DNA from 4 places in the Rhizobium sp. 01L410 genome. Region 1 is predicted to be linked to each of the others. Evidence: predicted binding sites of a transcription regulator. Region 1 holds the regulator's gene; each other region holds the start of a gene.
The links. Region 1 encodes PhoB, which activates phosphate uptake and scavenging genes when phosphate is short. Its sites were predicted from a motif close to TGTCATNNANCTGTCAT; they were not measured.
Positions count from the first base shown of each region.

Region 1 (7,444 bases):
TCCGTCACTTCCTCACCACGATGGGCGGGCAGGCAATGCATGAACAATGCATCCTTGCCTGCTTTCGCCATCAAAGCCTGATTGACCTGATAGGGCTGGAAGACGTTGTGACCGCGAGCCCGATGTTCCTGATTCATGGAGACCCAGGTATCGGTTACCACGCAATCGGCGCCTTCGACCGCACGGTCGGCATCATGGCTGAGCATGATTTCGGCGCCCTCATTGCGGGCCCAGTTCAGATAGTGATCCTTCGGCTCGGAACCAAGGGGTACCGCCATGTTCATGCGATAGCCGAAGCGGGCAGCCCCTTCGACCAGCGAATGCAGCACATTGTTGCCGTCGCCGGTCCAGGCGATCGTCTTGCCTTTGACCGGGCCGCGATGCTCTTCGAAGGTCATGATATCGGCCATGATCTGGCAGGGATGCGTATCATCCGTCAGCGCATTGATCACCGGTACCGTCGCGTGTTCGGCCAGCTCCAGCATCCGGTGATGCTCGGTCGTACGGATCATGATCGCATCGACGTAGCGCGACAGAACCTTGGCTGTGTCGCCGATCGTCTCGGCGCGGCCGAGCTGCATTTCCGTGCCCGAGAGGAACAGCGTCTCGCCGCCCAGCTGGCGCATGCCGACATCGAAGGAAACGCGCGTCCGGGTGGAAGGCTTTTCGAAGATCATCGCCAGCATCTTGCCGGCCAGCGGCTTGTCGCCCTTGCCTGCTTTGAATGCCTGCTTGCGCAGCATCGCGTCGTCCATGATGACTCGCAGATCGGCAGAGCTCATCGCCGAAAGATCGAGGAAGTGTTTGGGGGAAGCCATGTCGTCCTTACCTGTTTGCCCCGGAAGGCATCTATCCGTTCAAGCCGTCTTCTTGGCCTTCGATGCGCGAATGCTTTCGGCGGCCTGCTCAATGCGGGCGAGACCCTCGCGAGCTTCCTCCGCCGTGACGACCAAAGGCGGCAGCAGGCGCACGACATTGTCACCGGCAGGTACGCCGAGCAGGTGGGCGCCGCGGATGGCAGCCAGGAGTTCAGTCGAGGGAACGGCGGCCTTGATACCGAGCAGCAAGCCCTCGCCGCGGATATCCTCGATCACATCGGGATAGCGGTCCTTGAGCGATGCCAGGCCCTGGCGGAAGACCAGAGCGACGTCACGGACATGCTGCAGGAAGCCTTCGGCAAGGACGATGTCGAGCACAGCGCCGCCAACAGCCATGGCGAGCGGGTTGCCGCCATAGGTCGAGCCGTGGGTGCCGGCCTTCATGCCGGACGCAGCTTCCGCCGTTGCCAGGCAGGCGCCGAGCGGGAAGCCGCCACCGATGCCCTTGGCGACAGCCATGATGTCAGGGGTCACGCCGGACCACTCATAGGCAAAGAACTTGCCGGTACGGCCGACGCCCGTTTGGACCTCGTCGAGAATGAGCAGCAGGCCCTTCTCGTCGCAGAGCGCGCGCAGCGCCTTCATGAACTCGGTGGTCACAGGGCGAATGCCACCCTCGCCCTGAACCGGCTCGATCAGAATGCCTGCGGTCGCATCGGTGATTGCGGCGCGCACAGCGTCGATATCGCCGAAGGGCACCTGGTCAAAGCCAGGCGCCTTGGGGCCGAAGCCTTCGAGGTACTTTTCCTGCCCGCCTGCAGCGATCGTCGCCAGCGTCCGGCCGTGGAAGGCGCCTTCGAACGTGATGATATGGAAACGCTCGGGATGGCCCTTCGAATACTGGTAGCGGCGTGCGGTCTTGATCGCGCATTCCAGGGCTTCCGCGCCGGAATTGGTGAAGAACACCTTGTCGGCGAAAGTCGCCTCCGTCAGCCGCCTGGCGAGCTTTTCCTGCCCGGGGATTTCATAGATGTTGGACAGGTGCCAGACCTTGTCGGCCTGTGCCTTCAGGGTATCCACGACATGCGGATTGCTGTGGCCGACCGAGGTCACCGCGACGCCGGCACCGAAATCCAGATATCGTTCGCCGCTTTCGGTAATCAGCCACACGCCCTCACCTCGCTCGAACCGCAATGGGGCACGAGAATAGGTATCATATAGCGGCGCGGCTTCAGCCATGGCGCGGTCTCCTGTCAACTTACGGGCAACCGGACTCCGGCTAAAAACCAGGTCCGAAAAATTAAAAATGCCGCCTTTCGGCGGCGACTTGCACTATTTACTTTTCGCACTGCAATGTCAACAAAACTGCGGCTTTCGTGGCTTCTGAGAGACGCTCAAGCAATGTCGCGTTTTATCAACAGCTAATGTTGCAGAAATGACTCTCAGGGGAAGCAAGTTGGGGAAAACCCCGAATTCGATTCATCCGGATTCCTGCGACTCTTGTCACGGAGTCAGCCTCACACTAGGTTAAAACTCAATTACTAGACTGCATGCGGCGGAACTAGTCACCAAAATTAGTCAAGCGTTTCTTGTGTCGGATTCGTCCGGGGCAAACAGTGAGGGATTCTGCCTTCGCAACGCTTAAACGGCGGAGACACAGGGCATGAACTGGACAGACGAGCGGGTCGAGAAACTCAAGAAACTGTGGTCCGAAGGGCTGAGCGCGAGCCAGATCGCTGCCCAGCTTGGCGGCGTCAGCCGTAACGCCGTTATCGGCAAGGTTCACCGTCTGGCGCTGCCGGGCCGTGCGAAGGCCGGCGGCAACGCCACGGCTGCCCGCGCTCCCAAGCGTACGGCGGCAGCACCCCGCGCCCCAACCTACGCATCGCGTCTGGCGACGACCCGTACGGTCACCCGCCAGCAGGGCGCGACGATGCTGAAGGAAGAGATCGAAATCGACGTGATGGAGGAGATGGAATACCGTCCCGCCAAGAACGTGATCGTCCCGATTTCCCGCCGTCTCGGCCTGACGGAGCTCACCGAGCGCACCTGCAAGTGGCCGGTCGGCGATCCCTTGAAGGACGATTTCCACTTCTGCGGCTGCGAAAGCCCGGATTCTTCGCCTTACTGCACCTACCACCAGCGTCTGGCCTACCAACCGGTCAACGAGCGCCGCAGGGCAGCAGCCCGGGCAAACTGAGCCGGGTAAGCACAAACGAAAAACGGGCCTTACGGCCCGTTTTTTTGTGTCTCAATTCCGAAAGCTTCAAGCTTCCATCGAATATCCAGCGCCGCGAACGGTGCGGATGACATCCTGCATATTGGAGAAGTTCAGCGCCTTGCGCAGACGGCCGACATGGACATCGACGGTGCGCTCGTCGACATAGATGTCGTGACCCCAGACGCCATCCAGAAGCTGCGAGCGCGAGAAGACGCGGCCGGGAGAGGCCATCAGGAATTCCAGCAGGCGAAACTCGGTCGGTCCGAGACGGACTTCGCGGGTCTTGCGATGAACGCGGTGCGTCTCGCGGTCGAGTTCGATATCGCCGCATTTCAGCACGGTCGAGAGAACTTCGGGCTTAGCGCGGCGCAGCATCGCCTTGACGCGAGCGACGAGCTCGGGCGTCGAGAACGGCTTGACGACATAGTCGTCGGCGCCGGTCGACAGGCCGCGAACGCGTTCGCTTTCCTCGCCGCGCGCCGTCAGCATGATGATCGGCAGACGCTCGGTCTCCGGGCGCATGCGCAGCCGGCGGCAAAGCTCGATGCCTGATACGCCAGGCAGCATCCAATCAAGGATAAGAAGGTCCGGCGTCCGCTCCTGAAGGCGGATTTCCGCCTCATCGCCGCGCAGGATGGTGTCGACCTCGAAACCTTCGGCTTCGAGATTGTAACGAAGAAGCACGCTCAGTGCTTCTTCGTCTTCAACGACTGCAACTCTCGGGATCATTCTGTTCTGTCTCCTGAGGCCCGGTCCGGATATTATTCCGTGACCGCGCCGACGGTGTTGGCGGTGTCGTCCTTCGGACGCTCGCCCTCCGGCTGGGCGCCGGTCGCCATGTAGTAGATGGTTTCTGCGATGTTGGTGGCGTGGTCGCCGATGCGTTCGATGTTCTTGGCACAGAACAGCAGATGCGTGCAGCTGGTGATGTTGCGCGGATCTTCCATCATATAGGTCAGGAGCTCGCGGAACAGCGAGGTGTACATCGCGTCGATTTCCTCGTCGCGCTCGCGGATCGACTTCGCCTTGTCGGCGGCGCGCGTCGTGTAAACGTCGAGCACTTCCTTTAGCTGGACGAGCGCCAGTTCGGAGAGATGCTCCAGGCCGCGGCCGAGCTTGCGCGGAACGCCGGTGCTCTGCACGGCGATGACGCGCTTGGCGGTGTTCTTGCCGAGATCGCCGACGCGTTCGAGGTCGGCGGCGATGCGGATCGACCCCATGATCTCGCGCAGGTCCGACGCCATCGGCTGGCGGCGGGCGATGGTGACGATCGCCTTGTCGTTGATCTCGCGCTCGGCGTGATCGAGGATCACGTCGTCGGAGATGACCTTCTGCGCCAGTGCGCCGTCGCCATTGACCAGCGCGCGCACAGCGTCGGAGACCATCTGTTCCGCCAGACCGCCCATCTCGGAGATGCGGCGGGTCAGGAACTTCAGATCTTCGTCATATGCAGAAAAGATATGTGTCGATGCCATGGGAAATGTCCTTGAGTGTCTCTATCGGAAGTCGTGACGCCAAAGATCAGCCGAAGCGGCCCATGATGTAGTCCTGGGTGCGCGGATCGTCCGGATTGGTGAACATCTTGTCGGTGTCGTTCTCCTCGACGAGGTTGCCGAGGTGGAACATGGCGGTGCGCTGCGAGACGCGGGCCGCCTGCTGCATGGAGTGCGTCACGATGACGATCGTGTAGCTTTCGCGCAGCTCGTGGATCAGCTCCTCGACCTTTGCGGTTGCGATCGGATCGAGCGCCGAGCAGGGTTCGTCCATGAGGATGACCTCAGGCGAGACCGCGACGGCGCGGGCGATGCAGAGACGCTGCTGCTGGCCGCCAGACAGGCCGGTGCCGGATTCATGCACACGGTCCTTGACCTCGTTCCAGAGGCCGGCGCGCTGCAGGCTGGTTTCGACGATCTGGTCCATGTCGGCCTTCGACTTGGCGAGGCCGTGGATGCGGGGGCCGTAGGCGACGTTTTCGTAGATCGTCTTCGGGAACGGGTTCGGCTTCTGGAACACCATACCGACGCGGGCGCGCAATTCGACGACGTCGATATCCGGATCGTAGATATCATCGCCATCGAGCGTGATCTTGCCGGTAACGCGGCAATTGTCGATCGTGTCGTTCATACGGTTCAGGCTGCGCAGGAAGGTGGACTTGCCGCAGCCGGACGGGCCGATAAGCGCGGTCACGGTGTTTTCACGGATGTTCAGCTTGACGTCGAAAAGCGCACGTTTCTCGCCATAATAGACCGAAACGTCCTGGCCGATCATCTTGTAAGGGATGCTGTTCATCTTCTGGTCCAGAGCCTTCTCAACTGCTGCTTCTGTCAACATGTTCATGGGTTTCTACTCCGTTTACCAGCGGCGCTCAAAGCGACGGCGCAAGAGGATGGCTCCGATGTTCATGACGATCAGGAACAGGAGCAGGACGATGATGGCACCCGAGGTACGCTCCACGAAGGCGCGTTCGGCTTCGTTGGCCCACATATAGACCTGGACCGGAAGTGCCGTGGACGGATCGAGCGGCGTGGTCGGCGCATTGGCGACGAAGGCGACCATGCCGATCAGCAGCAGGGGCGCGGTTTCGCCGAGCGCATGCGCCAGGCCGATGATGGTGCCGGTCAGGATGCCCGGCATGGCGAGCGGCAGCACGTGGTGGAACACCATCTGCATCTTCGATGCGCCGAGACCGAGAGCGGCCGAGCGGATCGACGGCGGTACGGCACGCAACGCAGCACGGGTGGCGATGATGATGGTCGGCAGCGTCATCAACGTCAACACCAGGCCACCGACCAGCGATGCGGAACGCGGCAGGCCCATGAAATTGATGAAGACGGAGAGGCCGAGCAGACCATAGACGATCGACGGAACAGCAGCGAGGTTGTTGATATTGACCTCGATCAGATCCGTCAGCTTGTTCTTCGGCGCGAACTCCTCAAGATAGATCGAGGCGGCGACACCGATCGGCAGAGCAAGAACCAGAACGATCAGCATCAGGTAGAGCGAGCCGATGAGAGCGACGCCCAGACCTGCCGCTTCCGGACGGCTGGAATTGCCATTGACGAAGAGGCCTGTGTTGAACTGCTTGAAGAGAGCACCGCTCGCCTTCAGCTCGTTCATCCAGCCGACCTGCTTGTCGTTCACCTTGCGGTTCTTCTCGTCGACAGAGAGATCGATCTGGCCCTTGCTGGCGCTATCGATATTGGCGTCGGCAAGCACCGTGACATTGACCCTCTTGCCGATGATCGACGGGTCGGAAACGACCATGTCGCGCAGCTGGATCGGAGCGCCCTTGGAGAGCATGGCCGAAGCATCGCGGACGTCAGGACGGCTCGAGGCGTTCACATTCAGCTGCTTGACGATGGCGTCACGCAGCAGGGCACCATAGTTGGCGGAGACGAGGACCGACGGATCGGTTGCACGCTTGTTGCTCGGGTCGATCGTCTTTTCGGTGAATTCCACCGGAAGCGTGATCGCCGTCTGCTGGAAGGCGGTATAGCCTTGGCGGATGACCGTCGAGAGCAGGATCGCCAGAAAGATCAGGCCGAAAGATATGGCAGCGATGCCATAGGCCTGGAAGCGGCGTTCTGCGGCATAGCGGCGCTTGATGCCGATGTCGCGGCGTGCTGGAGCCTTGGAGACAGTGATGCCTGCAACGGGAGAAACAATATTCGTCATTCGTACTGCTCCCGGTATTTGCGCACGATGTAGAGCGCGTAGATATTGAGGCAAAGCGTGATGAAGAAGAGGGTAATGCCGAGCGCGAAGGCGACCAGCGTCTGCGGCGAGGTAAACTCGAGGTCACCCGTCAGCTGGTTGACGATCTTGACCGTCACCGTCGTCATCGGCTCGAAAGGATTGATCTGGATGCGGGCGGCAACACCGGCTGCAAGCACGACGATCATTGTTTCGCCGATGGCGCGCGATGCGGTCATCAGCAGCGCACCGACGATGCCCGGAAGAGCGGCGGGAAGCACGACCTTCTTGATGGTTTCGGAGCGCGTGGCGCCGAGGCCGAGCGAACCGTCACGCAGCGCACGCGGCACGGCGGTGATGATATCGTCGGACAGCGAGGACACGTAAGGGATCAGCATGATACCCATGACGATACCGGCGGTCAGAACGCTCTGTGCCTGGATGAAGTTCGTGTAGTCGCCGGTCAGAAGACCGCTGACCTGCGACGACAGATCGCGCAGGAACGGGCCGACGGTGACGAGCGCGAAGAAGCCGTAGACGATGGTCGGGATACCGGCCAGAACTTCGAGCAGCGGCTTGGCAAGCGAACGAATTTTCGGCGAAGCGTATTCGGCCATGTAGATGGCGGCGAAGAGGCCGACCGGTACGGCGACCAGCATGGCGACGGCGCCGATGTAGAGCGTGCCGAGCAACAGCGGGATCAGGCCGAACT
Region 1 covers NZ_JBFTST010000003.1:70,844-78,287, forward strand. The annotation lists gene argF (ornithine carbamoyltransferase) at 1-818, opposite strand, end outside; gene AC1DV9_RS07560 (aspartate aminotransferase family protein) at 858-2,057, opposite strand; gene AC1DV9_RS07565 (GcrA family cell cycle regulator) at 2,482-3,018, shown strand; gene phoB (phosphate regulon transcriptional regulator PhoB) at 3,085-3,768, opposite strand; gene phoU (phosphate signaling complex protein PhoU) at 3,801-4,514, opposite strand; gene pstB (phosphate ABC transporter ATP-binding protein PstB) at 4,561-5,376, opposite strand; gene pstA (phosphate ABC transporter permease PstA) at 5,392-6,714, opposite strand; gene pstC (phosphate ABC transporter permease subunit PstC) at 6,711-7,444, opposite strand, start outside.

Region 2 (7,444 bases), on a different contig from region 1:
GGCCGTCGCCATCGCCGTCCATGCCGTAGGCGATGATGTCGCGTGGCAGCATCTGAACCTGGCCGATTTCGCCGGCCCATGCGCCGGTGTTGGTGGCCGGGTCGAGGTCGCCGTGCTGGACCATCTCGATCAGCGCGATCAGCTGCGGACGGAAGAGCTCGGGGCGGCGGCAATCATGGGCGAGCGTCACCAGCGCGTTGCGGGTGTTGAAATCGCCCTGTACGGCGCCGAAGTCGGTTTCCATCGCCCAGAAGGCGGTGATGACGCCGGCCGGTACGCCGTAATCCTGCTCGGCCTTGGCGAACACGTCGGCATATTGCTTCATCTTCTGGCGGCCGATGTCGAGACGCGCCTGGCTGACGGTGCGCTGCGAGAATTCGAGGAAGGTCTGCTTGAAGACGCCCTGGGCGCGGTCGCGGCTCAGAACCTTGGGGTCGATCTCGGCGCCTGCAAGCGCCTGGTCGGTGGCCTCGGCGGTGGCGCCGGCTGCAATCGCATCGGCCTTCACGCCTGCCAGGAACTGCGAGAGGTCACCGTCGCAGGCAACAGCCGGCGCCTGCGGAGTGGCGGGAGCCGCCGGGGCAGGGGCTGCCGCCTGCTGCGCAAATACCGTGGTTGCTGAGGTGACGGCAAACAGAAGAGCAAGTGCAGAGCGGCTTGCGAGCGAGCGGTGCATGGGTTCGTCCTTATATCCGAAATATGTCCGCCGCTTTCACAGATGAATGTGACGGAAGCAAGAAAGTTCGGTGGACGTTACTAAGAATTTCTATCCTTGGAAACCGCAGCGACCCAATTGTTCCAGTTCTTCTGGTTGCCCGCGAAGACATTGATGTCCGTCGGCCCCTGAATGCCTGGAATGACGCCCGTCGAGGTGTATTGCCAGAAGGCCCAGCGGCGGTCCGCATAGGTGACTTCGGGGTGTTTTGCGGTGGAACGGACCCAGAAATGGTAGTCCTGGAAATAGCCCTGCAGATTCTCGCGATGGAAATCGACGGAGGTGTAGATGATCGGTCGCTTGCCGTAATAGGCTTCCAGCCGATCCATGAAGCGCTTCATCTCGGAGCGCACGGTGGCCGGATCCGGGCGAAGGCGGCATGTCTTGGATTCGCCGTTCCACTCGACGTCGAGAACCGGCGGCAGCCGCATCGCCTCCTTCGGCACATTCTGGATGAACCAGTCGGCCTGTTCGTCTGCCGAGGAGCAGAAATAGTAGAAGTGATAGGGCGCATGCGGAATGCCGACGGCGCGGGCGCGCTGCCAGTATTCGCTGAAGCGCGGATCGACGCGGTCCTTGCCTTCGGTCGCCTTGATGAAGGCGAAGGACACGCCGGAGGATTTCACCGTCTGCCAGTCGATATCGCCCTGCCACTTGGAGATGTCGATGCCGTGGATATCGTTTTGATGCGGGGTCTTGGCGCCGAAATCCTGCGGATCGGTGTCCTGGAAACGGCTCTTCTTTATCGAAGCTGTTTCGAGATAGTCATAGCCCGTGGAGCTGCAACCGGCGAGCATAAGAGCCAGCGGCAAAACGCAAAACAACAGCCTGCGCATGGTTATCCCGTCATGTAACGAATGATCTACTTGCCCCACAGCATGACCTTCGAAGACGAATTCAGCCGAGGAATAATCCTCTTTTCACCATATCAACGTAAAAAATCGGTTAGTTTCAAGCGAATTATGCGCGCTTGGCGGATATGACGGCCTGCCAGGCATAGCCGCCGCCGATCGTCTCGAAGGCCAATCCTGCACCGTTTTCATGGGCTTGGGCTTCCAGAACCTCACGCAGATTGGCGCGCGGCGTGACGTGGAATTTTGTCAGCCATCCCTGCAGCAGGGCTCTGAACCAGCCGGGAAGACCCTCCTGCTGGCCGAAATCGACGATATGCAGCTGGCCGCCCGGATTGAGCGCGGCGATCGCAGCGTCGATGGCGCGTTCCCAATCGGGGATCATCGACAGGGCATAGGAGATGAGGATGCGATCGAAACCGGCGGCGCCGAATTCGCGCGGGGTGAAGGCGGTGGCGTCGGCAACGCGGAAGTCGGGCAGGGTGGCCTTCGTCGCGAAGGTCTTGCGGGCCGAGATCAGCATCTCCTGCGAGATGTCGAGGCCGTAGAGCCGGGCATCCGGAAAGCGCTTGTGGGCGAGCGCCAGGTTGCGGCCGGTGCCGCAGCCGACTTCGAGCAGCGTGCCGCCCTTGGGTACATCGAGGCCGCGGATCGTCTTGTCGCGGCCAAGCAGATAGTATTTGCGCGTCAGATCGTAGATATGGCGCTGGTAACGGTACATCCCGTCCATCAGGCCGGCATGCGCCTCGGAGCGATCGTCCGGAAGCGTGCGGATCTCTGTCACGCCTTCTTCCCGTAGATGTGGAAGCCGCCGTAAATCGCCGAGCGATCGAGCGCCGTCATATCGCGCGACCTGTCTTCGAAGTAGTCCCACTGATCGCGGATCGCCGGCGACAGACGTCCCTCGATGATGCTCTTCTCCGCAGCCGTGCGGAAGATGACGCGGGCGCCGGGGCGGGCGGTGCGGCTGATCTCGGCCCAGAGGCCGTTCAGCTGCTCGTCGGTCATCCAATCCTGTGCATCGAGCAGGATGTAGCGGTCGCGCGATGCGGCAGGCTCGCCAGCCAGCAGCTCGGTGAAGTTCGCATGGTGAACAGTGACGCGATCGACATTCGCGCGGATCACATCATGATGCTCCGGCTTCAGATAGGTCGGCAGCGGACCTTCGTCGCCGGCGGCGTAGCGGCGCGCGAAGGCCTGCCAGGCGAAATAGTTGTCGCGCATCGGGAAATGACAGGCGAGCTTCTCGAGACGGTGGCGGAGAACCGGAGCGATCGAGTGATCGGCAGCCAGGCTTGCCAGCTCGTCATATTGCTGCGGCGGGATGCCGAGGCCGAACAGCGAGCTCTTGCGGCCGGTGATCCAGCGCACGACGGGCTTTTCGAAGAGGGGAGCGACCTGCTGGTCGAAGAAGGCGCGCTGCTCCTCCAGCGACTGCGTCTTGGTGATCTGCTTCAGATCGACGCCGTGCAGGCGGGCTAGCAGATGGGCGGCGCCGATGAAGCGTCCAAGCAGGCCCGTCTCATAGATGTTGCGATCGAAGACGGTGACGCGGCGGCGGCCGAACTTGCGGCCGTTCCAGTAGCTGCGCGTCGCATCATCGAGAACCGGAGAGAGGTAACGGTCGAAGGCGCGGCTGTTCGACGCTTCGTTCGGCATGGCGAGGAAGCGAACGAGATCGGCATGACCAGGCAGATGCTTGAAGGCGGCAAGCTTCAGACGGTTCAGCGCGATGTGATGCGGGTTCAGATCGACGACGTCGATCGAGGCCGGGCCCTTGGAGAGGTAGGCGAGCATATTGCAGCCGCCGGAGCCGATGGTGACGATACGGTGATGCGGCTGCAGCTCCATGGCCTGCATGTCGAGATCCGGATCTTCCCAGATCTGCGGATAGACGAGGCCGGAGAAAAGCAAGCCAAAAAGCCGCTCGGAAAGGCCCTCCTTGGAGAATGCCTTGTGGCGGAGGAGTGCGTCCTTGAGTTTCCGGTTCTTGCGGAAGCCGGCATCCGGTGCAAATTCGGTCATCTGATTCCATCACCGTTTTTAGCGTTCAGGGCGTTTAACGCGGCGCTGCTACAGTTTGATGACGCGGGCTGTGGGCAGCCTTTTGCGGGCAATAGCGTGGATGAAACGGCACTCTCGCTTTTGTGCCCTTTTCTATGGTGGCATTTGCTGCTTCTCTCTACCTGTGGAGGAAGAAACATGCGAGTAGTTCTGCGTATCCTGAAGGTGCTTCTGGCGCTGGTGATCGTCGCGGTCATCGGCGGGGCGCTGTGGCTCTATATTCGCCCACCGGAACTGCTGCGCGTCGGCGACAACTATGCTGCAAAGATCGTCTGCTCGAATGTGTTCATGGCCGGGCGCGATCCGGATACCGTTCTTGCAGAGGACGTTCAAGCGCCCGGAAACCCGCTGCTGCGGCTGATCCGCGTATCCGTCAACCGTGAGGAGGGGAAAGTATCGGCCCGCATCCTCGGCCTGTTTGCGCCGGGCCATGCGCTCTACCGCGGCGCCTTTGGCTGCACCAGCGTTCCTGATGGCGACTTCAACGCTGCGATGAACGCTGCGCCCGAAGAGGATCTCGCTGTGCCGCCACCAAGCGACGACCTCTGGCCCGAGGGCGAGCGGGTCGCTGCCGCCAATAACGGCAAGCTTGCGCCGCTGCTTGCCGACGAGGCGCTGGCCGGGCCGGAGATGCGGGCGATCGTCGTCGTCCACAATGGCCGCATCGTCGCCGAGCGCTATGGCGACGGATTTGATGCGCGCACACCGCTGCTCGGCTGGTCGATGACCAAGACCGTCAATGCGGCGCTAGTCGGCCGGGTGATGCTGTCGGGCAAGCTCAATTTCGACGACGCCAAGCTGTTTGCCGCCTGGCATGGCGACGAGCGGGCGGCCATCACGCTTGCCGATCTGCTCGGCATGGAAAGCGGCCTGGCGTTCAACGAGGATTACGGCGCCGTCGCCGATGTGACGCGCATGCTCTATCTCGACCCCGATATGGTGACACTACCGGTAAATGCGGCGCTGGAAGACAAGCCCGGCCAGCGCTTCCGCTATTCGAGCGGCACGGCGGTGCTTCTGTCCCGCATCTGGATGGACAGGCTCGGCGATCCGCAGAGTGCATTCGACTATCCACGCGATGCGCTGTTCGGGCCGCTCGGCATGTCCAGCGCCGTGCTGGAGGTCGATGCGCGCGGCACCTTCGCCGGAAGCTCCTATCTCTACGCGACGGCGCGGGACTGGGCGCGCTTCGGGCAGTTCCTGATCCAGGATGGCGTCTGGAACGGCCAGCGGCTGCTACCGGAAGGGTTCGTGGCGACAATGCGGACGCCGACGCAGTCGTCGGGCGGCAAATATACGCAGGCGCAGGCCTGGCTTGCGGCCCCGGGCGGCGATCTGAGCGCGGCTGCGGGGCTTCCGGGCGATACGTTCTGGCTGGAGGGGCATGACGGGCAGAGCGTGGCAATCGTGCCATCCGCCGGTCTCATCGTTGTCCGCATGGGGCTGACGCCGAGCCGGCTCGGTTACAGGCCGCAGGTGCTGGTCAAGCAGATCGTCGGGGCGCTGTCGGCGCCCTGACCATTCGGTTCACGGATGGTGAGGCTCAGTAGTTGCCCTGGGCAACGTCGTCCATGCCCTTGCGCTTGGCATCGTAATAATAGCCGCGAGCATAGAGTCGAACGGCATCGTCTTCCTTGTTGTCGGACACGAGCCAGGCGCCGCGCAGATATTTCGCGGCATATTTGATGTTGGTCTCGGCATCGAGCAGACCGGACGGCTGGCCGTCGTAGCCCATAGACTTCGCGGTGTTGTACTTGATCTGCATCAGGCCGAAATAGCCGCGCTTGTTATAGGCGCGCGGATTGTAGCGGCTTTCGCGGTGAACGACGCGATGCAACAGCGATTCCGGCATCTCGTAGAGCTTTGCGTATTTGGCGATCAGCTTGCTGACGAAGCCCTTTTCTGCGGTCGGCGCATCGTCGGCATCGTTGTCGCTGAACATCGGCGGTGCCGTCGGCGGATCCATCGGGGCCGACTCGTCGAAGGAGAAGTCCGACATCGAGCGCGGCGCGCTGGCCTGAACGGCGAGCGCTGCAAGCGCGCCGTTCTGCGGCGTCGTTGCCGCGAAGGCAAGCTGCGTCGAGGGCGAGGCCGGGGTTGCGGGACGCGGCGTCGGGATCACCGACTGCATCGCGGTCATCTCTGGCGTCAGCGGAATTTCGGTGGCAACGCTGGCGCCGGCCACGGGCTGGAACGCCGCATCGGCAGGCGAAACGGCCATCGGCAGGACGGCTGTCTGTGCCGAAAGGGCGGGCGTTGCCTGTGGATTGGCGGAGGCAAATGCCATCGGGGTCTGCGGAGCGGAGCCGTCGGCAGCCGGAACGGCGGCCATCATCATCGCGTCTTCACCCGGCTTCGGCGTCGGAACGACGGTCTGCACCGCGCTCAACTCAGCCTGAGAGGTGTACTCGACGGTCGAGCATCCGGTCATGATCCCGCAGAGCATCGTCGAAACGACCAGACTGCGTTTCAGGCCGGAAAATCCGTTCGCTACCATTCTGTCACTTTCGGGAATCGCGCCGCCCAGGCAGCGTTTAAAAAGTTACTGAGAAGCTAAGCACTGATTTTTCCCATTAACCTATTCGACTGGGCGTCGCAACCCGCTGAAAATTGCGATTGCACTCAGGCCGCGATGCGGCGGTAGCCGGCAGTGACCGCGCCGGCGGCAATCAGCAACGTTCCGCCCGTGCGGTTGACGGCGCGCTGGACGCTTGCCTTGCGGATCAGGCCGCGGGCGGCATGGGCAAGCAGAGCATAGCTGGAGGCGTTGATCGTGGCCAGCACCAGGAAGGTGAGTTCCATGATCAGCATCTGCTCGAAGAAGGGAGCGGCAGGGTTGAGGAACTGAGGGACGAAGGCGACGAAAAAGACGATGCTCTTCGGATTGAGAGCAGTCACCACATAGGCGTGAAGAAAGATCTTCAGCGACTTTTCTTCCGGCAGATTGTCGTTGTCGGCGACAGGGCCGGGGATGATCGGGGCGCGCCAGAGCTTGATGCCGAGCCAGATCAGATAGGCGCCGCCCACCCATTTCAAAACGGTAAAGAGAGTCGCGGACGCCGCGAGCAGGGCGCCGAGACCGAAGAGAGAGGCGGTCATGGCGGTGAAATCGCCGAGCGCCACGCCCGATACGGTCGCCAATGCCGTCTTGCGGCCATGGCCGAGCGCATAGGAGACGACGAGCAGGATCGTCGGCCCCGGAATGGCCAGCATAATGGCGGAAGCAGCGGCAAAAGCGAGCCAGGCTTCGAGCGACATGGAATCTCCTCCTATTCCCCAGGAAACAAGCAAAGACACCATATCAACCCTGCGTCAATCATGCGGCGCGGTATTTTTGGCCGATCTTATTCATCAGTTCGGCGAACCACTTGGTCGAGGTGTCGAAGGCCTTGCCGCCCTTGATGCGGGGAAATTCGATGGTGCGCAGCTTGCCGTTCTGGTCCTCGTCGTGGCCGGTGACGCCGGAGATCCTGTTCAGCGCGCTTTCGACCGCAAGATCGGTCATGCTTTGAATCAGGCGCAGGTCGTCGCCGTTGGCAGGAGCCGAGCGGGCGAAATAGCCGGACTTCTGAACGAGCGAGCGTTCGGCATTCAAAAGGCTCGCGAACTGCTTCTGGAACCAGCCGCCGACATTGATCGTATCGATCTTCACATGGCCGAAAGCGTCGCGCTTGATGGTCTCGCCGGCAGCTTCGCGCTCGGCGACGATGGCATCGAGGCAGGCGCCTTCCGAGACGAAGACGGTGGCGTGGCCGGTGCGGTCCATCACTTCCTTAAGACGGGCGGCTTCGGCCTGCAGGTCGAAGGCCATCTC
Region 2 covers NZ_JBFTST010000002.1:45,069-52,512, forward strand. The annotation lists gene AC1DV9_RS04745 (lytic murein transglycosylase) at 1-676, opposite strand, end outside; gene AC1DV9_RS04750 (glycoside hydrolase family 25 protein) at 757-1,551, opposite strand; gene AC1DV9_RS04755 (class I SAM-dependent methyltransferase) at 1,676-2,296, opposite strand; gene AC1DV9_RS04760 (BtaA family protein) at 2,347-3,591, opposite strand; gene AC1DV9_RS04765 (serine hydrolase domain-containing protein) at 3,769-5,148, shown strand; gene AC1DV9_RS04770 (transglycosylase SLT domain-containing protein) at 5,174-6,127, opposite strand; gene AC1DV9_RS04775 (LysE family translocator) at 6,253-6,888, opposite strand; gene AC1DV9_RS04780 (pyrophosphate--fructose-6-phosphate 1-phosphotransferase) at 6,947-7,444, opposite strand, start outside.
Region 2: the regulator PhoB is predicted to act here: its motif matches at 3,639-3,655, upstream of AC1DV9_RS04760 (BtaA family protein).

Region 3 (7,444 bases), on a different contig from region 1:
GTTGCCGAGTGGTTGAACAACAAGGGCACCGTCGAAAACGAAATCGCCTATCGCCCGGCGCGCGTGCTGATGCAGGACTTCACCGGCGTTCCCGCCGTCGTCGACCTCGCGGCAATGCGCGACGCGATGGTTTCGCTCGGTGGCGACCCCGAGAAGATCAACCCGCTGGTTCCCGTCGATCTCGTCATCGATCACTCCGTCATCGTCGACGAATTCGGCACGCCGCAGGCTTTTGCCAAGAACGTCGAGCTGGAATACCAGCGCAACGGCGAGCGCTACCGTTTCCTGAAGTGGGGCCAGCAGGCATTCAAGAATTTCCGCGTCGTTCCTCCGGGCACCGGCATCTGTCACCAGGTCAATCTCGAATATCTTGGCCAGACCGTCTGGACGAAGGAAGAGGATGGCGAAACAATCGCTTATCCGGATACCTGCGTCGGCACCGACAGCCACACGACGATGATCAACGGTCTCGGCGTTCTCGGCTGGGGCGTTGGCGGTATCGAAGCCGAAGCGGCCATGCTCGGCCAGCCAGTCTCGATGCTCCTGCCTGAAGTCATCGGCTTCAAACTCACCGGCAAGCTCAAGGAAGGCGTTACCGCGACCGACCTCGTGCTGATGGTCGTGCAGATGCTGCGCAAGAAGGGCGTCGTTTCCAAGTTCGTCGAATTCTTCGGCCCGGGCATGGACAACATGCCGCTCGCCGACCGCGCGACGATCGGCAACATGGGTCCGGAATATGGCGCGACCTGCGGCTTCTTCCCGGTTGACGGCGAAACCATCAACTATCTCAACGTTTCCGGCCGCACCAAGGAGCGTATCGCGCTCGTCGAAGCCTATTCCAAGGCTCAGGGCATGTGGCGCGATGGCGATGGTTCCGACCTCGTCTTCACCGATACGCTCGAACTCGACCTCGGCGACGTCGTGCCTGCCATGGCCGGCCCGAAGCGTCCGGAAGGCCGCATCCCGCTCGAAAACATCGCTGCCGGTTTCGCCGGTTCGATGGACGCCGACTACAAGAAGCCGGGCCAGCTCTCGAACCGCTACCCGGTCGAAGGCACCGATTTCGATCTTGGTCATGGCGACGTCGCCATTGCGGCGATCACCTCCTGCACCAACACCTCCAACCCGTCGGTTCTGATCGCTGCCGGCCTTCTCGCCCGCAACGCCGTTGCCAAGGGTCTGAAGACCAAGCCGTGGGTCAAGACTTCGCTCGCACCTGGCTCGCAGGTCGTTGGCGAATACCTGGCAAAGTCGGGCCTTCAGGCTGATCTCGACAAGCTCGGCTTCAACCTCGTCGGCTTCGGCTGCACGACCTGCATCGGCAATTCCGGCCCGCTGCCGGCGCCGGTCTCGAAGACGATCAACGACAAGGGTCTGATCGTTTCGGGTGTGCTTTCGGGCAACCGCAACTTCGAAGGCCGTATTTCTCCTGACGTTCAGGCGAACTACCTCGCTTCCCCGCCGCTCGTCGTCGCCTATGCGCTTGCCGGCACGGTCCAGAAGGACCTGACCAAGGAGCCGATCGGTGAAGATCAGAACGGCAACCCGGTCTATCTGAAGGATATCTGGCCGACCTCGCACGAGATCCAGGGGTTCATCCAGAAATACGTCACCCGCGAACTTTACGAGACAAAGTACGCCGACGTATTCAAGGGCGACGTCAACTGGCAGGCCGTTCAGGTCCCTCCGGGCCAGACCTATGCCTGGGACGACAACTCGACCTACGTTCAGAACCCGCCGTATTTCGTCGGTATGGGCAAGACCGGCACGGGCATCTCCGACATCAAGGGTGCGCGCGTTCTCGGTCTCTTCGGCGACAAGATCACCACCGACCACATTTCCCCGGCCGGTTCGATCAAGGCGGCGTCTCCTGCCGGTGCCTACCTCATCGAGCACAATGTCGGTGTTGCTGACTTCAACCAGTACGGCACGCGCCGCGGCAACCATGAAGTCATGATGCGCGGCACCTTCGCCAACATCCGCATCCGCAACCACATGCTCGGCCCGAACGGCAAGGAAGGTGGCTACACCATCCATTACCCGTCGAAGGAAGAGGAATCGATCTACGACGCGGCCATGCAGTACAAGTCAGAGGGCGTTCCGCTCGTCATCTTCGCGGGTGTCGAATACGGCAACGGCTCGTCGCGTGACTGGGCTGCGAAGGGCACCAACCTGCTCGGCGTCAAGGCCGTCATCGCCCAGTCCTTCGAGCGTATCCATCGCTCGAACCTGGTCGGCATGGGCATCATCCCGTTCGTCTTCGAAGAAGGCACGACCTGGGCAAGCCTCGGCCTCAAGGGCGATGAAATCGTCACGATCGAAGGTCTCGAGAACATCAAGCCGCGCGAAAAGAAGATCGCCAAGATCACCTACGGCGACGGCTCGGTGAAGGACGTCCCGCTGCTGTCGCGTGTCGATACGCTCGATGAGGTCATCTACCTCAACAACGGCGGCATCCTGCAGACGGTTCTGCGCGACCTCGCTGCTTAATTCTTAAGACAAGCACATGATAATCGCCGCCGGGGAGCAATCTCCGGCGGTTTTTCTTTGCGGGGACGGGGCTCACGGCGATGTGTTCCCGGCGTGGCGGCGGGCGGGGATGTCTCACCCCTTCGTTACTTCCCGTTTGGAACCGGAAGGATTATCTCTACGGTCGTCAATCAGGCCGCGCGGCCTTCGTTCGCCCGATGTCCTGGATAAAGAGGTTGCAATGTCGCCGCGTTTTTTGATTTCGCTGATTGCCGGTCTGGTGCTCGCAGCACCACTTCAAGCCGAAGACGGCAAGCCGAAGGGCGTCGTTGAACTGTTTACCTCGCAGGGCTGCTCATCCTGTCCGCCTGCCGATGCCGCATTTCGCAAGATCGTTGGCCAGGGCAATGTGATCGCGCTCGCCTATCATGTCGATTACTGGAACTATCTCGGCTGGACCGACACGCTGAGTTCCAAGCAGAACACCGAGCGTCAGTACGGCTATGCCCGCATGCTCGGCCGCAGCAACGTTTACACGCCACAGGTTGTCGTCAACGGCCGTGATCATATGACCGGCTCCGATCTCTCGGCGATCAACGGCAAGATTGATGGTTTTTCGACCGACGGCAAGGGACTGAATGTCCCTATCGATGCGCAGATGCGGGGCGATGAGCTGGAGATCAAGATTGGCGCCGGCCAGGGGAAGGCCAATGTGGTGATGGTCTATTTCGACAAGGAAAAGACCATCGACGTCGAGAAGGGCGAAAACAGCGGCCAGAAGATTTCCTATATCAACAGCGTAAGCGACATTGAAACTGTCGGAATGTGGGACGGAAAGGCAACAAGCCTGACTTTACCTGCAACGGTTCTGCAAAAGGCCGACCTTGAAGGCTGTGCAATCCTGTTACAGGCTGCTACGGCTGACGGTGATCCGGCCGCGATCCTGGGCGCAACCGTCGTCATGGCCGGGAAAAATATCTGAAAGTTTCATCCGTTCAGGATGGAAAACGGGGCGGCCCGGCTAATCGTATTCGGGGCTGGGGTTAAGGTCGATACGCTCAGCCGGGCCCTTTGGCGCGCTGGCGCCAAATCGGTGAGCGGAATTTCCCCTGCAAATGAGGCGCTGTTTTGACTGAATTGCGGCGCTCAGGAGATTGCATAGCATATGCTTAATGTGATGACTGGCCGCACTTGCAATTTGCGGCGGGTCGGGCAAACTGTCACTCTCCTGTCATAAGCGAGAGGCCTTGGGAGACTGATGACAGATCAGCCGGATTTGCGGCATGGCGATCACCGTTCCGCCGACAATAGTTCCTCAGTCGTCGTCGATCTTAAAGAATACAAGCAGAATAAGGATCCGTTGCCGGTGACCTTTCACCGGCGAGAGTTGGATGCGATCCTGTGGATCTACGGCCGCATGGTCGGCGAGGGCGAGTGGAAAGACTACGCAATCGACCACATGAAGGACAAGGCGGTGTTCTCCGTCTTCAAGCGCTCCGGCGAAATGCCGCTCTTCACCATCGAGAAAGACCCCAAGCTTGCCAACAAGCAGGGCGCCTATTCCGTCGTCAACACCAACGGCATGATCCTGAAGCGCGGCCACGAGCTGCAGCAGGTGCTGAAGGTGTTCGACAAGGTGCTGAAGCTCGTCGACAAATAGCCGTCAGCCCTTGTAAAGGGTGCCTGGATAGACCGAGGGGTCCGGATCGGTATCCGTTCCCTCGCCCAGCTGCCGCTGCATGAGCATGGTGTCCAGCCAGCGGCCGTGCTTGTAGCCGGTACCCTTGAGCAGGCCGGTTTCCTCGAAACCCAATGAACGATGCAGCGCGATCGATGCCGGATGGGCTCCGCCGATCACGGCGACCATCTGCCGGAAGCCAAGCGCCGTGCAGCGGGCAATCAGTTCCCCGAGCAACGCCTTGCCAACGCCCTTTCCCCGGGCCTCCGGCGCCAGATAGATCGAATCCTCGACCATCCATCGGTAAGCCGGGCGGGTGCGGAACGCGGATGCATAGGCATAGCCCAGCAGCACGCCGTCTTCGTCAATGGCGGCGAGATATGGGTAGCCCTGGCCCGTTATGGCAGCCAGCCGCGTGGCCATCTCCTGGCGTTCCGGCGGGGCAATCTCGTAGCTGGCGACGCCTGACAGCACCGCCTCACGGTAAATCGCGGTGATGGCATCGAGGTCGGAGATGGCGATATCGCGGAGATTAACGGTCATTGGGCGGCCGATGTCTGGAATGGGATTCAGGCTGAAAACCATCCGGCGCGAGATTTGGCAACAGGAAAAGCGAATAAGGATATCGGGACCATGCAGGGCACTTGCCTGCCGCCGTCGTGATTGTGCCGCTGCCTTCTGTTCCGGTAAGCCGGAGATGACAGCCGTGTGGCGGCCAAGGCCGGCGAGTTGACCGAACCCGCCGGAGCTTCTAGAGAACAGCTTTCGCGGAACAGGCCTTTGCGTCAGGCGGCAGATCGGCCGCATGCGTCAGCCATGGAGAAACGCCATTATCAAGATTCTGGTTTTGCTGCACGCCGCCGTCGGCATTGATTGGCAGTCTCTCCCTGAGGGCACCAGCCTGAAGACCTTGAACGAAGCCGAGGAGAAGGGCTTTATCGAGATTCGCGGCGAGTTCCAGAAGCGGCAATTCCGCCTGACGAAGCGCGGCTCCGACCATGTTGCGCTCGACCGTCGGCGCCTGGCGGCACGCAAGCTTTAAGACGCGCAAGGCTGGCCGTTATTTGCCAGCTGCGTGACCACAGCGCCCAATCCACACTCCGAAAAACAAAACCGCCCGCAACATCTCTGTTGCAGGCGGCTCGGTTGTCTCGCATTCGGCCAGACGGTCTGGCCGTCAACAGTTCCGTCTTACTTGCGGTTACCCATGAACTGCAGAAGGAACATGAACAGGTTGATGAAGTCGAGATAGAGCGTCAGCGCGCCCATGATCGCCTTGCGGCCCATGACCTCGGCACCATCGGCTTCGTAGTACATTTCCTTGATCCGCTGCGTATCGTAGGCCGTCAGGCCGGCGAAGATCAGGACGCCGATCACGGAGATCGCGAACTGAAGGGCAGACGAGCCCAGGAAGATGTTCACGACCGACGCGATGATCAGGCCAAACAGACCCATCACTAGGAACGAGCCCATGGCCGAGAGATCACGCTTGGTCGAATAACCGTAGAGCGACAGTGCACCGAACGAGGCGGCGGTGATGAAGAATGTCTGCACCACGCTCTGGCCGGTGTAGATCAGCAGCAGAGACGAGAGCGACAGACCCACCAGCGCGGCGTAGATCCAGAAGGTGGTCTGCGCGGCCGAAACGCTCATGCGGTTGATCCGGAAGCTCAGGAAGAACACCATGGCCAATGGAGCCAGGATGACGACCCACTTCAGCGGGCTCAGATAGATGGCCTGGCCAAAGGCGGTCAGCTGACCGTCGGCAAAGGCGAATTGGAATGACAGAAATGCGGCTACACCCGTTATCGCCAGACCCAGCGCCATCAGGTTGTAGACCTTGAGCATATAGGAGCGCAGCCCCTGGTCGATCATCTCGCCAGTCTGCGTCCGGCTTTGGTAGTTACGAAGGTCAGCCATAGTTTCCTCTTACAAGCTCCGATGTGAATACGGTGTCGGGCTTTGCGACCCGGGCGCCGCTGCGGAGCTCCAGCATGCCTGCGGTCAATATGAGGCTTTCGCCCTTTGCAAACAAGGCCCTTGCAACCGGCGGCGGGGTTAAATCGCCGTAAGGTGAAGCTATTTTATTGGGCGCTGCATTACCAGTGCCAGCCCTAGAGCTCGCGCAGAACGGGTGCCGCCTTCTGGCCGAGGATGCGCCAGGTTCCGATGAGGCCGATCCCCACGGTCAGCACCAGGGCGGTGACGATCGTCAGACCCGCGACATCCGGGAGGAAGGCGGAGGGTAGCCGCATGATACGGCTGACGATGAACCATGCTGCCACGCCGCCTGCCAGAAGGGCGAAGATGGCGGTGGCCGCACCGAGCATCAGATACTCGTAACTGAAGGCGCGGATGAGCATGGCGCGCGTTGCACCCAGCGTTTTCAACACCACCGCATCGTGCGTCCGGGCCCGGTTTCCTGCGGCGAGCGCGCCTGCCAGCACCAGGATAGAGGCAATGAGTGCGACCGAAGCCGCCGCGCGGATCGCGGTCGCAAGCTGTCCGACCAGCTGGTTGACGATATCGATCGCATCCTTGACGCGGACGCTTGTCACCGTCGGATAGGTGTTGGTGACAGTCTTCAGGATCGCTGTCTCTTCGGTCGCGCTTGCCGAGGGATCGGTCAGCGTTGCCAGCCAGGCATGCGGGGCGCCACGGAACGTATTCGGCGAAAAGACCATCACGAAGTTCAGCGACAGTGATTCCCACTGGACCTTGCGCAGGTTGGTGATCCGCGCGGTGATGTTTCTGCCCAGCACGTTGACAGTGACGGTATCGCCAATCTTGAGGCCGAGTTCGCCTGCCTCTTCGGCGGAAAAGGAAACCTGCGGCTCGCCGCTGTAATCCTTTGGCCACCAGCTGCCCTCTGTGAGTGCAGCATTCTCGGGGATGTTTTCGGAATAGGTGATGCCGCGGTCGCCGCGCAGGACCCATTGCCCTGCCGGCGGCACCTTGCGCTTGGTGACGTCTTCGCCGTTGAAGGCCAGGATGCGGCCCCGCAGCATCGGCACTTCCACCAGCTTGCCATCAGGCGCCTGCTGCTTGATCAGGTTGCGGAAGCTCTCCACCTGGGCACTCTGGATGTCGACGAAGAAGAAATTCGGCGCGCCGCCTGCCATGCGGCCAGTCAGCTGCTGGCGCAGATTGCCGTCGATCAGCGTCAGCGTTACCAGGAGCGCCAGCCCAAGGCCCAGCGAGAGCACGACAGAGGGCGTCAAGGCGCCGGGGCGGTGGATATTGCCGATTGCCAGACGCAGCGCCGGCGAACTGACGCGCGGGCTGCGTTTTGCCAGC
Region 3 covers NZ_JBFTST010000004.1:272,261-279,704, forward strand. The annotation lists gene acnA (aconitate hydratase AcnA) at 1-2,490, shown strand, start outside; gene AC1DV9_RS11010 (DUF1223 domain-containing protein) at 2,711-3,451, shown strand; gene AC1DV9_RS11015 (DUF2794 domain-containing protein) at 3,728-4,129, shown strand; gene AC1DV9_RS11020 (N-acetyltransferase family protein) at 4,133-4,690, opposite strand; gene AC1DV9_RS11025 (hypothetical protein) at 4,953-5,189, shown strand; gene AC1DV9_RS11030 (Bax inhibitor-1/YccA family protein) at 5,339-6,067, opposite strand; gene AC1DV9_RS11035 (ABC transporter permease) at 6,262-7,444, opposite strand, start outside.
Region 3: the regulator PhoB is predicted to act here: its motif matches at 3,688-3,704, upstream of AC1DV9_RS11015 (DUF2794 domain-containing protein).

Region 4 (7,444 bases), on a different contig from region 1:
ACGGCGAAGCCAACCTGCTGGTCTTCCCGAACCTCGATGCCGCCAACATCACGCTCGGTGTCGTCAAGTCGATGACCGACGGCCTGCATGTCGGCCCGATCCTGCTCGGCACGGCGCTCCCGGCCCACATCCTGGCTCCGTCGGTGACGTCGCGCGGTGTGGTCAATATGGCGGCGCTCGCCGTCGTCGAGGCCCAGCAGCCGGCGTGATTTGCCGTAGATCGGAAAAATGCGTTAGAATTCCGTCGTTAGCTTGTTAACGGAAGGCAGCTAGACAGAACGGATGCGGCAAATGCTCTGCCGCTTCCGGTTTACTATGCTGCGGGATGATACCGTGAAACGCCGAAGCCTGACCCTTGCTCTCTTTCTCGCTACTGCCGCGCCCGCGGCGGCGCAGACCAGCGCGATCTGCGAAGATCTGCGCGGACGCCTTGCCGACCTGCCGCAGGTGATCGGCAACGGCCCGGAGATCCGTCAATATGCAAGCGCCATAGCCGAACAGAACCTCGAGCTACGCAAGCTGCGCAACGACCTGCGCAGCAACGGCTGCAGTGTCGACAGCATGGTCGTCATCGGCGGCGAGAATGACCGCTACTGCAGCGATCTGCAGGAATCGGAATCGCGGATGATCGACAACATCCACTACCTCCAGGACCGCCGCAACCAACTGCGGGAGGCCGGCGGCAGCGATGTCAACGAACGCCGCGAACTGATGGCCGCCCTCGACGATAACGGCTGCAACGACGATCCGGGCTATCAGCCGGACGAGCGCGCCTATGTCCCTGCGCCAAGTACCGAAGAACAGGCGATGCGCGGCGACACCTTCATTCCGCTCGGCAACGGCGAAGAAGGCAACACGCAATATGGTGTGCCGCGCGGCGAGATGATGTCGCATGTCAGCACCATGTGCGTGCGCAGCTGCGACGGCGGCTTCTTCCCGATCAGCACCAATGCGACCTCGATCGATTTCAGCCGCGACGCCTCGACCTGCTCGAAAATGTGTCCCGGCATCGAGACCGAACTTTTCTATCAGGACGTTTCGAATACCGACGCCGCCAACATGATCTCGGCCGCGACCGGCGCGCGCTACAGCGCCATGCCAAACGCCTTCGCCTACAAGAACCGGGCACCCGGCGAGAAATCCTCCTGCACCTGCAATCTGACCGCCTATTACGAGCAGATGCGCAAGAACCAGACCGTCAGCGCGCCGCCGCCAAAGGGCTCGATCACGACAATCACCACCAAGCCGCCGGCAACGGCCGCCCCCACACCGGCTGCGCCGCAGGCACAGGTACCGGACCGCCCCTACGACCCCGGAAACAGCAAGGTACGCCAGATCGGCCCGCAATTTCTCGCGGGCGACCAGGGCAGTATCGACCTGAAGAACCCGGCAACATCGGGCCCGCAGCCGCAGCAGCAACAGCGGAATTAGCGGCGGCCCCAGCCATCGCGGAAGATCAGCTCGTCGAGCGGCAGCCGCTGCCGCCAGCCTTTGACGGCCAGCTCGGGCTCGCTATAGAGCGTATCGACATAGCCGACGCAGAGCCAGGCGACGATCTCGATATGCACGGGCACGCCGAGAATGTCCTTGAGCTCGCTCTCGTGGAAAATGCTGACCCAGCCGACGCCGATGCCTTCAGCCCGTGCCGCGAGCCAGAGGTTCTGCACGGCACAGACGGTCGAATAGCTATCCATCCGCGGGTTATGCGTGCGCCCCAGCACGACGTCACCGCTGCGCGACGGATTGCAGGTGATGCAGATGCCGAGCGGCGCCTTGAGGATGCCCTCGAGCTTCAGCGATCGGTATGTCGCCTGCCGCTCACCATCGAACATCCCGGCCGCCTCGCGGTTCGCCCGGTCGAAGGCGTTCCAGACGCGCTGGCGGACAGCGACATCTTCGACGACGATAAAATTCCAGGGCTGCATGAAGCCGACCGAGGGCGCGTGGTGTGCGGCCTCAAGCAGCCGCATCAGCACATCGGATGGGATGGGATCAGGCAGAAACTGGTCGCGCACATCGCGCCGGGTCATGATCGCCCGGTAGACGGCGTCGCGCTCGTCAGCGGAAAAGGCAGACGCGCCTTCAAGCGCATCCTTGTTCATGGGCCGCATCGTCAAATCCCCAACAACGCAACCGCCCCGCCGTCCGCACGGGATCAGTCTATGATGCCAGGCCGGTCTTCTGACTTGGCGTCATCCGCCCGCCGCAGCCTTCCCGGTGTCAACCAGTGGCATGATGCGGCAGGCGTCGGCCTTACAGCGTTGGGCACGTTCCGGGCTTGCACCGGATTCCCGATTCTCCCGCGACAAGCGGGCACCTGACCGAAGCGTCTTGCCCGCTTTTACGAGACGCTTCAAGTAGCCGGGAAATACCGGACATAGGCAAACTCGTCACCATCAGGTGACCAGCAGGGAACATTGATCGTGCCCTGCCCGCCGAACAGCTCGAAAAGCGTCGTCAGATTGCCGCCGTCCATATCCATCAACCGCAGCCGCACATGCAGGTCGCGCGGATGATCGAAGACGTCAGGGTCGTAGGAAAGCAGCAGCACCTTGTCGTTGGTAGGCGCCGGATGGGCAAACCAGTTGCCGTAATTGTCGTGCGTGACCTGCTCGAGGCCGGTCCCATCGGGATGAATCCGCCAAATCTGCATCAGCCCGGTGCGGCTGGAATTGAAATAGATCCACTGGCCGTCGAAGGAATAGTCAGGCCCATCATTGCGCCCCTCGCCATGCGTCAGCCGCCGCTCGGCCCCGCCATCGACGGAAATCGTATAGATGTCGAAGAGATCGCCGCGGATGCCGCAATAGGCGAGTTCCTTTCCGTCAGGCGACCAGCCATGCCAATAGGATGGCAGGTTTTCGGTGATCTGCTTTGGCGCGCCGCCTTCCGACGGCAGCGTATAGATGCAGGATTTGCCGTGCTCGGTCTTGTCGGAAATCACATAGCGGCGGCCATCGGGCGAAATGCCGTGATCGTTGTTGCAGGCCGTGGCAAAGCCGGTATCGACCTGCTGCAGACCGCCCTCACCATCCGGTGACAAACGATAGAGAAGGCCATCACCGTTCAGCAGTAGGTAGCGGCCATCGGGCGAAAAATTCGGCGCCTCGATCAGCTGCTCCGTCTGGAACACGACCCGGCTCTGACCGGTGAGGATGTTGTAGATCTCGACCGAACTGCGCATGCATGCCTCCCGCATTTGCTGCGGCCCGGCGCTTAGCCGTTCCGCTTCATTCTGATTTGCATGCGGTTTGTGCCATGCATCTGCGTTTCGATAAAGGCGCAGCGCTTCAAAAGCGAACTGAGGTTCAAGGACACGAAATCCTCAGTTCAGAAGATGCCAACTCACCAGGAAAGGATGAATTCCAGATGCGACGGCGCCGACCGTAGCCAATGTAGCGAGAACAATCTGATATGTTTCGAGCTTCAACCGGCGCTCAAGAACAACCGTCTCGCCCCGCCAATAAAGCCGGTTTGCTTCGTCCAATTGAAAACCATCGAGCTCATCCAAGGCAATTGTGCGCAATGCCATGCTCGTCACCTCTCAATCTAGACAAACAGCAATTGATGATACCCCTACCGATCCCTAAAACGGTTGGTGATTGGATAGCGGCGGTCGCGGCCGAAATTCTTCTTGGTGATCTTCACGCCGGGCGCCGATTGGCGGCGCTTGTACTCGGCGAGATAGAGCAGATGCTCGATCCGGTGCACGGTCGCGACATCGTGGCCGCGCGCGACAATCTCGTCGACACCCATTTCCTTTTCGACGAGGCATTCGAGAATGTCGTCGAGAACCGGATAAGGTGGCAGCGAATCCTGGTCGGTCTGATCAGGCCGCAGTTCGGCAGAGGGCGCCTTGTCGATGATGTTTTGCGGGATCACCACGCCTGACGGTCCGAGCGCATCCGGCGGCACATGCGCATTGCGCCAGCGCGAGATCGCATAGACCTGCATCTTGTAGAGGTCCTTGATCGGATTGAAGCCGCCGTTCATGTCGCCGTAAAGCGTCGCATAGCCGACCGACATTTCCGACTTGTTGCCCGTCGTGACGACCATCGAGCCGAACTTGTTGGAGATCGCCATCAGGATCGTGCCGCGGGCGCGGCTCTGCAGGTTTTCTTCGGTGATGCCGCTATCGGTGCCTTCGAAGAGGTCCGAGAGCGCCGAGGTAAAGCCGGTCACCGGCGCCTCGATCGGCACGATATCATAGCGGCAGCCGAGCGCCTTGGCGCATTCGGCGGCATCCTTCAGCGAATCCTCGGACGTGTAGCGATAGGGCAGCATGACGGTGCGCACCCGCTCCTCGCCCAGCGCATCGACGGCAATCGCCGCGCAGATCGCCGAGTCGATGCCGCCGGAGAGGCCAAGCACGACATTCTTGAAGCCGTTCTTGTTGACGTAGTCGCGGAAGCCGAGCAGGCAGGCGCGGTAATCCGCCTCCTCTTTCTCCGGAATATGCGACATCGGCCCTTCGCTGCAACGCCAGCCGTTGTCGCCGCGCTTCCAGGTGGTCACGGCAAGCGCCGGTTCGAACTGGCTCATCTGGAAGGCAAGCGACTTGTCGCCGTTGAAGGCAAAGCTCGCGCCGTCGAAGACCAGTTCGTCCTGGCCGCCAAGCTGGTTGGCGAAGATCAGCGGCAGGCCTGTTTCAATCACCTGTCGCAGCGCCACCTGATGGCGCACATCCACCTTGCCGCGATAATAGGGCGAGCCGTTCGGCACCAGCAGGATTTCGGCGCCGCTTTCGGCCAGCGTCTCGCAGACGCCGAGATCGTTCCAGATCTCCTCGCAAATAGGCACGCCGATCCTGACGCCACGGAAATTCACCGGCCCCGGCATCGAGCCTTCGGCAAAGACGCGCTTCTCATCGAACTCGCCGTAATTCGGCAGATCGATCTTGTCCCGGAACACCAGGATCTTGCCGCCATCGAGCACCGCGACGGAATTGTGCCGCCCTGTCTCGCCCTGCCGCGGGAAGCCGACGATCAGCCCCGGTCCGCCATCCGCGGTATCGGCAGCGAGATCCTCGATGGCCTTGAGGCAAGCCTTCAGGAATGCCGGTTTCAGCACCAGATCCTCGGGCGGATAGCCGGAAATGAAAAGCTCGGTCAAAAGCAGCAGATCCGCGCCCTGACGGGCCGCATCGGCGCGTGCCTCGCGGGCTTTGGCAAGATTTCCAGCAACATCGCCGACCGTTGGGTTGAGCTGGCCGACGGCAATCCGGAGCGTGTTCAAGGGAGCGTTTTCCTGTGTCATGTCATCTATTTAGCGCGCGCGCGTTCGCCCCGCAACGTGTCCTGCCATGAAAAGCCGCCGGGTCTGCTCAGACGAAAATTCAAATCTTCGGGAAAAGCAAGGAAACATTAATGGTTCATCTAGCGTTCATGGCGGGCATGTGACAGTTCGGTGAAGGTTTTATGACGCCGGGATGACGGCGGGAATGACATTGGAGTCCGCCCTTGATCGCGTTGGTCATGAAGTCCGCGCAGGCCAGAAGAATGGCGCTGCTTTCTGCTGGTCTCGGCGCGAATGTCCGCTCTCCCGCCGCCCGAGCCGCCCTCAGCATCGCATTCACCTTTTCGATGGCGCTGCTCAGTGTCATCGCCGTCGAATGGATCGCCCGCAGCACGCTTGCCGATGTCGGCGATTTCCTGACCTCGACGGCCCGCCCCGGCATGACCACCGTCGTCATGCTGACCATCCTGATGCTGACGCTCGATGCCGCCTTCGGCCGCCGCTATCTCTCGGCGCTGATCCTCGTTCCGCTTGTCTTGATCCCGGCTTTCGTCTCCAATCAGAAACAGCATTACCTGTCCGATCCCTTCTATCCCTCGGACATCCTCTTCGGCCGCCAGATCATGGAATTGCTGCCGGTGATGGTGCGTGACCGGCCGTTCACGGCCATCGCCATCGTCGTCGGCCTGGTGCTGCTGGCCGCCGGCATGGTGTTCGGCTGGCGCTATGCCTGGCGCACCTTTCCGAAGCTGTCGAACCAGGCGCGTCTTCGCCGCCTCTGCCTCGGCCTACCGGTGATCGCCGCCTTCGGTTCGCTGATGGATTATTCGCAATATTCCTACATCCGCGACCGCCTGCAGGTCGTGCCGATGATGTGGGACCAGAAGGAAAATTACCGCAGCAACGGCTTCATCCTGGCCTTCATCTTCAACGTACCGATGGCCGATGTGGCAGCCCCTGCCGGCCTCAATGCCGAGGCGCTCGACGCGATCCCGGCCCGCAATTACGGCTATCTCGCCGGCCCGCGCGAAAAGCCCGATGTCATCATGCTGATGAGCGAATCCTTCTGGGATCCGACGCGGCTGAAGAAGCTGAATTTCAGCGCCGACCCGATGCCTGTTATCCGCGCCTCGCAGTCCGGCTATGTGTTTTCGCCCGAATTTGGCGGCATGACCGCCAATGTCGAGTTCGAGGCACTGACAGGCTTCTCCAATGCCTTCCTGCCCTATGGCAGCATTCCCTATCAGCAATATATCCGCCGCGACGTGCCCTCGCTTGCGACCTTCTTCCGCGGCGAAGGCTACACGGCGCGCGCGCTCCATCCTTTCAGCGGCTGGTTCTGGAACCGCAACGAGGTCTACAAGGATTTCGGTTTCGAGGAGTTCCGCACCGAGGAAACCCTGCCGCCGATGGAAAAACGCGGCATCTTTGCCTCCGACGACTCGCTGATGAAAGAAATCATGCGCGAGGGCGACGGACTGGATAAGCCGTTCTTCTTCTTCGCTGTCACGCTGCAGGGACATGGCCCCTACGAGGCCAACCGCTACGCCCACAACTCGATCGACATCCAGGGCGACATTCCGGAAGCCGACCGCGCAACGCTCGCGACCTATACGCAGGGTGTCAAGGAAGCCGACGACAGCCTGAAGATGCTGATGGACTGGGCCTCGCATCGCGACCGCGAGACGATAATCGTTCTCTGGGGTGACCACCTGCCGCCGCTCGGCAATGTCTATATGAGCGCCGGCTACATGCCGGACCAGGTCGCCACCCGCAAGGCGCCGCTCGACGTGATGAAGCAGCAGCACGAGACGCCGCTGGTGATCTGGTCGAACAAGAAGGGCGTCAAGCAGGATGTCGGCACCATCAGCCCGTCGCTGATCTCCTACAATCTCCTGAAGTTCGCCGGCTTCGAGCATCCCTATTACACCGGCTTCCTCGGCCGGGTGCAGAAGAAATACGACATCATCGACCGCTACCAGCTGGCAACCCGCAAGAACGAGGTGACGCCGGACTGGGTGCTCGATCCGAAGAAGCTCGATCCCTTGGTGCGCGATTACCGCTACCTGCAGCACGACGTCATGTTCGGTAAGGCGCAGACGCTCGACCGCTTCTTCCCGCAGCATGTGATGGTCACCAAACCGGGCAGCTAAGACACTAATTCGCATTGCATTCAGGCCATCAGCGGGAATACTGGCTCCGACGCGAT
Region 4 covers NZ_JBFTST010000002.1:329,488-336,931, reverse strand. The annotation lists gene AC1DV9_RS06185 (NADP-dependent malic enzyme) at 1-209, shown strand, start outside; gene AC1DV9_RS06180 (DUF2865 domain-containing protein) at 334-1,431, shown strand; gene bluB (5,6-dimethylbenzimidazole synthase) at 1,428-2,111, opposite strand; cobalamin riboswitch at 2,155-2,336, opposite strand; gene AC1DV9_RS06170 (TolB family protein) at 2,354-3,184, opposite strand; gene AC1DV9_RS06165 (hypothetical protein) at 3,326-3,532, opposite strand; gene AC1DV9_RS06160 (NAD+ synthase) at 3,577-5,256, opposite strand; gene AC1DV9_RS06155 (LTA synthase family protein) at 5,499-7,388, shown strand.
Region 4: the regulator PhoB is predicted to act here: its motif matches at 5,407-5,423, upstream of AC1DV9_RS06155 (LTA synthase family protein).